4 regions of the Streptomyces sp. NPDC026515 genome follow, and region 1 is predicted to be linked to each of the others. Evidence: riboswitches for the same ligand, from Rfam matches in the RefSeq annotation. Region 1 holds a riboswitch; each other region holds the start of a gene.
What was found. Region 1 has a riboswitch for cyclic di-AMP ahead of ACZ4O3_RS30400 (C40 family peptidase). Riboswitches for the same ligand answer to the same signal wherever they lie in the genome.
Positions count from the first base shown of each region.

Region 2: it holds a riboswitch for cyclic di-AMP, as region 1 does, so the genes downstream of both, ACZ4O3_RS09895 (M23 family metallopeptidase) here and ACZ4O3_RS30400 (C40 family peptidase) in region 1, are expected to answer to the same signal.
Region 3: it holds a riboswitch for cyclic di-AMP, as region 1 does, so the genes downstream of both, ACZ4O3_RS32700 (transglycosylase SLT domain-containing protein) here and ACZ4O3_RS30400 (C40 family peptidase) in region 1, are expected to answer to the same signal.
Region 4: it holds a riboswitch for cyclic di-AMP, as region 1 does, so the genes downstream of both, ACZ4O3_RS00605 (M23 family metallopeptidase) here and ACZ4O3_RS30400 (C40 family peptidase) in region 1, are expected to answer to the same signal.

Region 1 covers NZ_JBVHQD010000016.1:155,521-157,713, forward strand. The annotation lists gene pcrA (DNA helicase PcrA) at 1-535, opposite strand, end outside; cyclic di-AMP (ydaO/yuaA leader) riboswitch at 858-1,029, shown strand; gene ACZ4O3_RS30400 (C40 family peptidase) at 1,038-2,193, shown strand, end outside.
Region 2 covers NZ_JBVHQD010000004.1:326,804-328,996, forward strand. The annotation lists gene ACZ4O3_RS09890 (alpha-galactosidase) at 1-544, shown strand, start outside; cyclic di-AMP (ydaO/yuaA leader) riboswitch at 852-1,012, shown strand; gene ACZ4O3_RS09895 (M23 family metallopeptidase) at 1,017-1,976, shown strand.
Region 3 covers NZ_JBVHQD010000018.1:177,614-179,806, forward strand. The annotation lists gene ACZ4O3_RS32695 (HAD family hydrolase) at 1-764, shown strand, start outside; gene ACZ4O3_RS32700 (transglycosylase SLT domain-containing protein) at 774-1,262, opposite strand; cyclic di-AMP (ydaO/yuaA leader) riboswitch at 1,268-1,463, opposite strand.
Region 4 covers NZ_JBVHQD010000001.1:143,149-145,341, forward strand. The annotation lists gene ACZ4O3_RS00600 (M16 family metallopeptidase) at 1-706, shown strand, start outside; cyclic di-AMP (ydaO/yuaA leader) riboswitch at 899-1,062, shown strand; gene ACZ4O3_RS00605 (M23 family metallopeptidase) at 1,075-1,830, shown strand; gene ACZ4O3_RS00610 (GntR family transcriptional regulator) at 2,042-2,193, shown strand, end outside.

The DNA of each region.
Region 1 (2,193 bases):
CGGCGTCGTAGATCGAGAAGGAGGAGGTGAAGCCCAGCTTCTTGCTCTCCCTGCGCAGGATCCGCACACAGGCGCTGTGGAAGGTCATCACCCACATCGCGTTCGCGCGCGGGCCGACGAGGTGTTCGACGCGCTCCTTCATCTCGCCCGCGGCCTTGTTGGTGAAGGTGATCGCGAGGATCTGGCCCGGGTGCACCTGGCGCGCGCCGAGCAGGTGCGCGATGCGATGGGTGAGCACGCGCGTCTTGCCGGAACCGGCGCCGGCCACGATCAGCAGCGGGGAGCCGGCGTGCACGACGGCGGCGCGCTGGTTCTCGTTCAGCCCTTCCAGGAGCGCGGCCGGGTCCGGGGCCGGGCGGGCGGCGCCGTCGCGGTAGTAGGCGTCCCGGTCCGGGGGCGCGTCGAACTGCCCGCCGAACAGATCGTCCGGAATCGGTTCCGGTACGTGCTCGTCCTCGGGCGGCGGGGGTTCCTCCTCGCGGCCGTGCGGGGGCTGGAGGCTCGCCAGGAAGCTGTCGTCAAAGAGGCTGCTCATCGCTCTCCGAGTCTAGGGCGCCCCACCGACAACCGGTCCCCGCCCCGGAAACTCGCCCCCGTCACCCACCAGAACCAGCCCCTCACGGTCAGCGATCACGCACCGTGAGCAGGCGCGCGTCCTCCCGTCGAGGCGCGGACCACCCCACCGCCCCGGACAAGTCGCCCCATATCCGCACCGATGAGCCGATCCCGTCGGCCCGCACCGCCAAGGTCACGAAAATGTATCGGGCATATCGCACATCAACCTTCACACAGAGCACACGAGTTGGTTAGCGTGCCGGGCAGGCCGTACGACCCCCACCGGCGAACGTCGCCGGGCCGTACGGCCTCCGCCGAGTCCGGGGTGCCGCCGCGCATCCGGAGCCGGGGACCCACACCGACCTCGGGGTGAATCGGGCCCGCCCCCTCGCGGGGAACGGACCGTAGGGCAACCCTTCCGAACCACCCGCCCGAACCCGACAGCTAACTCGGTAGGCGGAGCATGGAAGGAGTCGCCCCCGTTGGCGTCGCACCGCAAGTCGCGTCCGTCCGCAACGCGCGTAGCAGGCATACGCACCCCCGCCCTCGCCACCGCCGCCCTCACCTCCGTGGCGCTGCTCTCCCAGACGGCCAACGCCGCACCTCACGAGGACGGCAAGCCCAGCCTGGAGGAGGTCGAGAAGAAGGTCGACGCCCTGTACCGGCAGGCGGAGTCGGCGACCGAGAAGTACAACGCGGCCAAGGAGAGGACCGGCAAGCAGCGCAAGCAGGTCGACACCCTGCTCGACGACGTGGCCGAACGCACGGACCGGCTCAACAAGGCGCGTGAGGAGCTGGGTTCCTTCGCCGCGGCCCAGTACCGGACCGGGGCAGCCGCTCCCGACACCTCGACCTTCCTGCTCGCGGACAGTCCGCAGGACTACTTCGACCAGACGCAGCTGATGAACCGGCTGACCTCGCGGCAGAAGGGCGCGGTGGACGACTACGCCACCCAGCAGTCCGCGACCATGGCGAAGCGGCAGGAGGCCGCCAGGAGCCTGGAGACGCTCACCGAGACCCAGGACGACCTCAGGACCGCCAAGAGCACCGTCCAGACGAAGCTGGCATCCGCGCGGGAGCTGCTGTCGCAGCTGACGGCCCAGGAGAAGGCGCGGCTGGCCGAGATCGAGAAGAAGCAGCAGGCCGAGGCGGCCCGCAAGGCGGCGGAGCTCGCGAGGCAGCAGGCGCAAGCCGCGCGGCGGGGTTCGTCGACGTCCTCCTCCGGCGGCTCCTCCTCGTCCTCCGGCTCCGCCTCCGATTCCGCCTCCGACTCCTCCTACGGGACGAAGGCCGCCAAGGCGATCGCCTTCGCCCGCGCGCAGATCGGCAAACCGTACGTCTGGGGTGCCACCGGCCCCGGCTCCTACGACTGCTCGGGCCTCTCCCAGGCCGCCTGGAAGGCCGCGGGCGTCTCGCTGCCGCGCACCACGTACGACCAGGTGAACGCCGGCACCACCGTCCCCCTCGCCGACGCCCTCCCCGGCGATTTGGTCTTCTTCTACGACGACGTCAGCCATGTCGGCGTCTACATCGGCAACGGCATGATGATCCACGCCCCCAAGCCCGGCGCCTACGTCCGGGAGGAGTCGATCTACTACGGCGGCGAGTCGATCATCCACAGCGTGGTACGGCCGGCCT
Region 2 (2,193 bases), on a different contig from region 1:
GACCTCCGACAACACCGACCCGCTGGACCGGCTCGCCATCCAGCACGGGTTCAGCCAGATCCACCCCGCCCGGGTGATGTCCGCCTGGGTGACCGACAGCCCGAACCACCAGCTCAACGGCCGGGTCAGCAGCCTGCGTTTCCGCTTCGTGAGCTCCATGGCCGGGGCTCTCGGCGTCGGGGGCGACCTCTCCCGGTGGACCGAGGAGGAGCTGGCCGAAGCCGGCCGTTGGGTGGCGCTCTACAAGGACATCCGGCCCCTGGTGCAGCGCGGGGACCAGTACCGGCTGCGGCCGCCGGCCGGCGGGCTCAGCGCCGTGCAGTACACGCTCGGCGACGAGACCGTGGTCCTCGCCTGGCTCCAGGCGCAGAGTTACGGCGAGCCGATGCCGGCGCTGCGGCTGCGGGGGCTCGACCCGACAGCATCGTACGAATGCCGCGAAACGGGCGAAGTGCACCGAGGTGCCGTCCTGTTGCATCACGGGCTGCGCACGGAGCTGCGCGGCGACCTGGATGCGGCAGTTATCCGTCTCCGTCGCATATGACGTCTTTGTCCGAATTGAAACATTCATTCCAACTGGTTCTGGAATAAAAGGGCGTGGTGTGACGCGCGTGAGGAGCGTCATATTCGTGACCGTCCGTCGCGCGTCATGTCCACGTAATTCCCGTGCGTGCCAAGGGGATTGGAAAGGCGTGAAAAGCCGGAATTAACGGAGGGTGACCAGGAATTCCCGTAACGGATCAAGCGAAATCCGGACAGAGGGAATTTGATGCTTGTTTATACGCGTCCTACTCGCTTACGTTCCACGCAACCGGACGGAACGCCGAATCCTGCCGCCGCCCGGAGTTCCCCACACACACTCACCCGTGCCCGGCAGGAGCGGGGGACCCACCAGGTATGACCGCCTGTTCCGGTTCCCGGGACGGCTAGGGGTGTAGCCACGTCTTCCCGCGTGGCCGGGCAGCTCCAGCCCGAACCCGACAGCTCACCTCGCAGGCGCCGGAGAGGAATGCGTCATGCCCGCGAAGGGTAAGCACCGCCGCCCCAAGTCCCAGCGTCTCACCCGCTCGATGGCCGTGGCCGGAACCGGTGGCGCCGCGCTGGCCCTGCCGCTCATGGGAGCCACCGGCGCCCACGCGGCCACCGTGCACACCGTTTCCGGAAAGGCCACGCAGTCGCTTCCGGCCGTCGAGAAGACGGCCGTCGAGAAGACGGCCGTCCGGAAGTCCGCCGTCCGGGATTCCGCCGTCCGGGAATCCGGCACCGGGAATTCCGCGCACCGCGTCTACACGGTGGTGTCCGGCGACTACCTCTCGAAGATCGCCCGCGAGCACAACGTCGACGGCGGCTGGCCCCGGCTCTACGCCGACAACCGGCAGGCGGTCGGCGACAACCCCTCGCTGATCCACCCCGGTCTCAAGCTCACGCTCGGCGGCCGGCACACCGCCCCGGACACCTCCGGCCCGGACTCCCGGTCCGAGACGCGGTCTCCTTCGCGGTCCTCCGCCCCCTCCTCGGACGCGGCGTCCTCCCCGGAATCCTCGGACACCTCCACGACGGCCGTCTCCGGTTTCACCCTCCCGGTGAGCGGCGGCACCATCGGCACCGGTTACCACGTGGCCGGCAGCATGTGGTCCAGCGGTTACCACACCGGCGTCGACTTCGTGGTCCCGACCGGCACCCCGGTCAAGGCGGTCGGCGAGGGCACGGTCGTCACGGCGGGCTGGGGCGGTGCCTACGGCAACCAGGTCGTCATCAGGCTCGCCGACGGCTACTACGCGCAGTACGGCCACCTCTCCGCGCTCTCCGTCTCGGTCGGCCAGACCGTGACCGCGGGCCAGCAGATCGGCCTCTCCGGCGCCACCGGCAACGTCACAGGTCCGCACCTGCACTTCGAGATCCGGACCAGCCCCTACTACGGCTCAGACATCGACCCGGTCGGCTTCCTCCGTCTGAAGGGCGTGGTCGTCGGCTGACCCGTCGACCCCGCTGATCCGACACGCACCCCGAAGGCCGGACCCTCGATCCCCGGGTCCGGCCTTCGGGCGATCGACGCTTCAACGCCCCTGCTCAGAGCCTTATTCCGGGCTTGGCCGAGTATTTACAAGTGTCTTATCTCACCGCTCGTCAACCCTTTATTACGGTCGCGTAGGTCACAGGCCAAGGTGAATCATGGCCCGACGTGGCAGACGA
Region 3 (2,193 bases), on a different contig from region 1:
ACGGCACACTGCTGCGTGCCGACGACACCCTCTCGGAACGGTCGCTCGCCGCGCTCGCGCGGGCGGGCCGGGTCGGCGCCCGGCATCTCGTGGTGACCGGCCGCCCCGCGCCGAGAGTGCGCCCCCTCCTGGACGACCTCGGTTGCGCGGGACTCGCGGTCTGCGGCCAGGGCGCCCAGCTCTACGACGCCGGCGCGGACCGGCTGCTGTGGTCGGTCACCCTGGACCGGGAGCTGGCCGAGACCGCCCTGGGCAAGATCGAGGCCGAGGTCGGGCAGGTGTACGCGGCGGTCGACCAGGACGGCGTGGACGGGCTCACGCTCATCGAGCCGGGCTATCTGATGCCCCACCCCACGCTGCCCGCGCTGCGCGTGGGACGGCGGGACGACCTGTGGTGCGCGCCCATCAGCAAGGTGCTGCTGCGCCACCACACCCTGTCGGACGATGAACTGGCGGCCACCGCGCGCGCGGTGGTGGGATCGCTCGCGACGGTCACCATGTCGGGGCCGGGAACGGTCGAGCTCCAGCCGTGCGGGGTGACCAAGGCGACCGGGCTGGCACTGGCCGCCGACCATCTGGGGCTGAGCCCCGAACGGGCCATCGCCTTCGGGGACATGCCCAACGACATCCCCATGTTCGACTGGGCGTCCTACGGGGTGGCCATGGCCAACGCCCACGCCGAACTCAAGGCGGTGGCCGACGAGATCACCCTGTCGAACGAGGACGACGGCATCGCCGTCGTCCTCGAAAGGCTCTTCACCTGACGGCGCCGGTCAGTACGCGCCGTGCACGTTGTCGATCGAGCCGTACCGCGCGGCGGCGTAGTTGCAGGCGGCGGTGATGTTCGCGACCGGGTCGTAGACGTCGAACGACGTGCCGTCCACGTGGTAGGTCTTGAACGTCGGGTCGATCACCTGGAGCAGGCCCTTGGAGGGGATGCCGGCGGCCGCGTTGGAGTCCCAGAGGTTGATGGCCCGCGGGTTGCCGGAGGACTCACGCATCACGTTGCGGTAGATGCCGTTGTAGCTGCCCGGAATGTTCTTTTCGGCCATGATCGCGAGCGACTCGCGGATCCAGCCGTCGAGGTTGTTCGGGTACCCGGCGAGCGTCGTGGACGCCGTCGAGGTGGTGGAAGTGGCGGCGGAGGCGGCGGTCGCACCGATGAGCGGGAGGGCGAGAACGGCGGCGCCGGTACCGGCGACGGCGAGCGTGCGGACGACGCGGTTACGGCGGGGACGGCGGTGCTGAGGGGCAGCAGACATGTCGTGGTTCCTCTCCGTCGCCTGCGGGGTGAGCTGTCGGGTTCGGGCTCGGGGAGTTCCCGGTCGCACCGCCCTGAGGCGAGGCGACTTCACCCCTAGCCGTTCCGGTACGACGTCCGTCGGTGACGTCGGTCGCCCGGTCCGGCGACTTACCTGGTTCCCCCGCTCCTGCCGTGCGAATGGACTCGTTGATGGTCGCGACGGGCGGCGGCAGGATTTGGCGTCCGCCCGGTGAGCCGGAACGTATGCGAGAGCACATGTCCGGAACAAGTACCTGATTCCCCCAACACGCCGATTGACCTTGATCTGAGTCGTATGGGGTACTTGATCCTTTGCGGTTGCCAAGCCTCAACTCGCCGACAAGGAAAGGAGAGAGAGGGTCGCCTTACCGCCTCGGTGGCACTCAGGGCCACGTGACCCACTTCACGAAGTGGCAATTACGGCGAATCGAACAAATGGGGATTGATTGAATCCGCCTTTCCGGGTATCGAGGGAATAGCCCCGCTCCGCCATTTGTATGGATTGCCTCGATTGGGGCGAATGGAGTGGTGCACATCACAAGCAATTTCATGGATTGTCCGAATTGCCTTGTTAAGCGGAATTTCGCTTCGAGGTGAGCGGACCGACGGACCTGGGCGGGTGGATGCCGAGGTGCCGGGAGTTCCCGTGTGGCGGTACGTGATTCCGGTCACGCCGAGGGCGGGGCGCAGGCGTCACGACTCGGCGGCGGCAGAGCGATCGTCCATGCGCGGGTGTCCTCCGTGGGAGCGGAACCTCCGCCCCCTCGCGCGTCGTTGTCCTGGCGGCCGTCCGGGGAGTGGGGGTCACGGCGAGCGCCATGAGCGGCCCGGGCGCGCGGGTCCTCGTCCCGAGGGGGACGCGTCCCGAGGAGTGCCGACCGCGGGAGCCCCCGACCGTGTTCACGCCTCGT
Region 4 (2,193 bases), on a different contig from region 1:
GACCCTGGGCGCCTGGCGCGGCACGGCCGCCCAGCCCCGGCCGGTGCCCCCGGTCACCGCGGACGACACCGGCCGTGTCGTCATCGTGGACCGCCCCGGGGCCGTCCAGACGCAGCTGCTCATCGGCCGCGTCGGCGCCGACCGGCACGACCGTGTCTGGCCCGCCCAGGTGCTCGGCACCTACTGCCTGGGCGGCACCCTCACCTCCCGCCTGGACCGCGTCCTGCGCGAGGAGAAGGGCTACACCTACGGCGTCCGTGCCTTCGGGCAGGTGCTGCGCTCCGCTCCCGACGGCAGCGGCGCCTCGATGCTCGCCATCAGCGGCTCCGTGGACACCCCGAACACCGGCCCGGCGCTCCAGGACCTGTGGACGGTGCTGCGCACCCTCGCCTCCGGGGGCCTCACGGACGCCGAGCGTGACGTCGCCGTGCAGAACCTGGTCGGCGTGGCGCCGCTCAAGTACGAGACGGCGGCGGCCGTCGCCGGCACCCTGGCCGACCAGGTCGAGCAGCATCTGCCGGACGACTTCCAGGCCACCCTCTACCGGCAACTGGCCGCCACCGGCACCGTGGAGGCCACCGCGGCGGTCGTGAGCGCCTTCCCGGTCGACCACCTGGTGACGGTCCTGGTCGGCGACGCGGCGCAGATCAAGGAGCCCGTCGAGGCCCTCGGCATCGGCGAAGTGACGGTCGTCGCCGCGGAGTAGCGGCACGCGCGCGCCCGGAGCCCTGGTGACCCTCGGGTCACCAGGGCTCTGAAATGTCCGAATTGAGGCGGAGGTTGCCTGTCTGCCCTGTGGGATGCGCGACAAAAACCGCGATCCGTTTGAGGATTGCGGGGACGCCCTCATAGGTTCTTCCGGACTGTCCGCCAGGCACCGAGCCGCGCCCGCGGCACCGGACAGTCATCGCCGAGTCCCCGTACGGCGCGAGCCAGGGGAGCCGGGGACCCATGCAGTCCCTGGGGTGAATCGGACGCCCGCGCGAGCCGCGAGGGCGCCCGTAGGAGACCTTCCTGCTCCGAACCCGTCAGCTAACCCGGTAGGCGAGAGGGAAGGAAAGGACCAGCCTCTACATGGCGTTCATGTGCGCCTCCGGGAAGCACCGTCGTCCCGGCCGGGTGAAGCGCACCACCGCGCAGGCCGCCGGTATCGCGGCCCTCACCACCACAGGTGTCATCGGCACCGTCTCGGCAGCCCCGGCGCTCGCCGCGGAGAACTCGGTCGAGCAGACCGGCCTCACTCCGGTGATCACGGTCAGCGACTCGGTCGCCGAGCAGATCGACGCCCAGGCAGCCGCGCAGACGGCGGCCGCCGAGCGCAAGGCGGCCGAGGAGGCCGCGCGCAAGAAGGCGGCAGCCAAGGCCAAGAAGGAGCGCGAGGCCGAGGTGCGTGCCGCGCGGGAGGCCGAGCGCAAGCGTCTCAACGCCTTCGTCGCGCCGATCTCCGACTCGTACGTCTCCACCGGCTACCGGACCGGCGGCTCCCTGTGGTCCTCCGGCGCCCACACCGGCATCGACTTCCACGCCGCCACCGGCACGGTGGTGCACGCGGTCGGTACCGGCACGGTCGTCTCCACCGGCTGGGGCGGCTCGTACGGCAACCAGATCGTCATCAAGATGGCCGACGGCATGTACACCCAGTACGGCCACCTGTCGTCGATAGGAGTCTCGGTGGGGCAGAAGGTCACCCCGGGCGAGCGGATCGGCCTCTCCGGCGCGACCGGCAACGTGACCGGCCCGCACCTCCACTTCGAGGCCCGCACGACCCCGGAGTACGGCTCGGACGTCGACCCGGTCTCCTACCTCCGCAAGCACGGTGTCGACGTCTGACCCGAACGCGGCGACGACCGTGTGACGTCACGCGGCGAGTGTGCCGAAGCCCCGGCTCCCGAGCCGGGGCTTTCGTCGTTTTCGTGAACCCGATGTCCAAAAAATATGCATGGATTCAGGGCCGCCGTCGGAAATTCCCGCTCATTGCAATAGAGTCACGGAACGGACGCCACTCGGCGGCGTTTCACGGGGATTAAGGCGGAGGTCGGACATGCGTATTCCGGCGCACTCGGTATGCACGGCGATCCGGGACGACATCGTCGCGGGTGTCTACGAGCGCGGCAGCCGGCTCACCGAGGAACTCCTGGCCCGCCGCTACGGTGTCTCGCGCGTCCCCGTCCGCGAGGCCCTGCGCACCCTGGA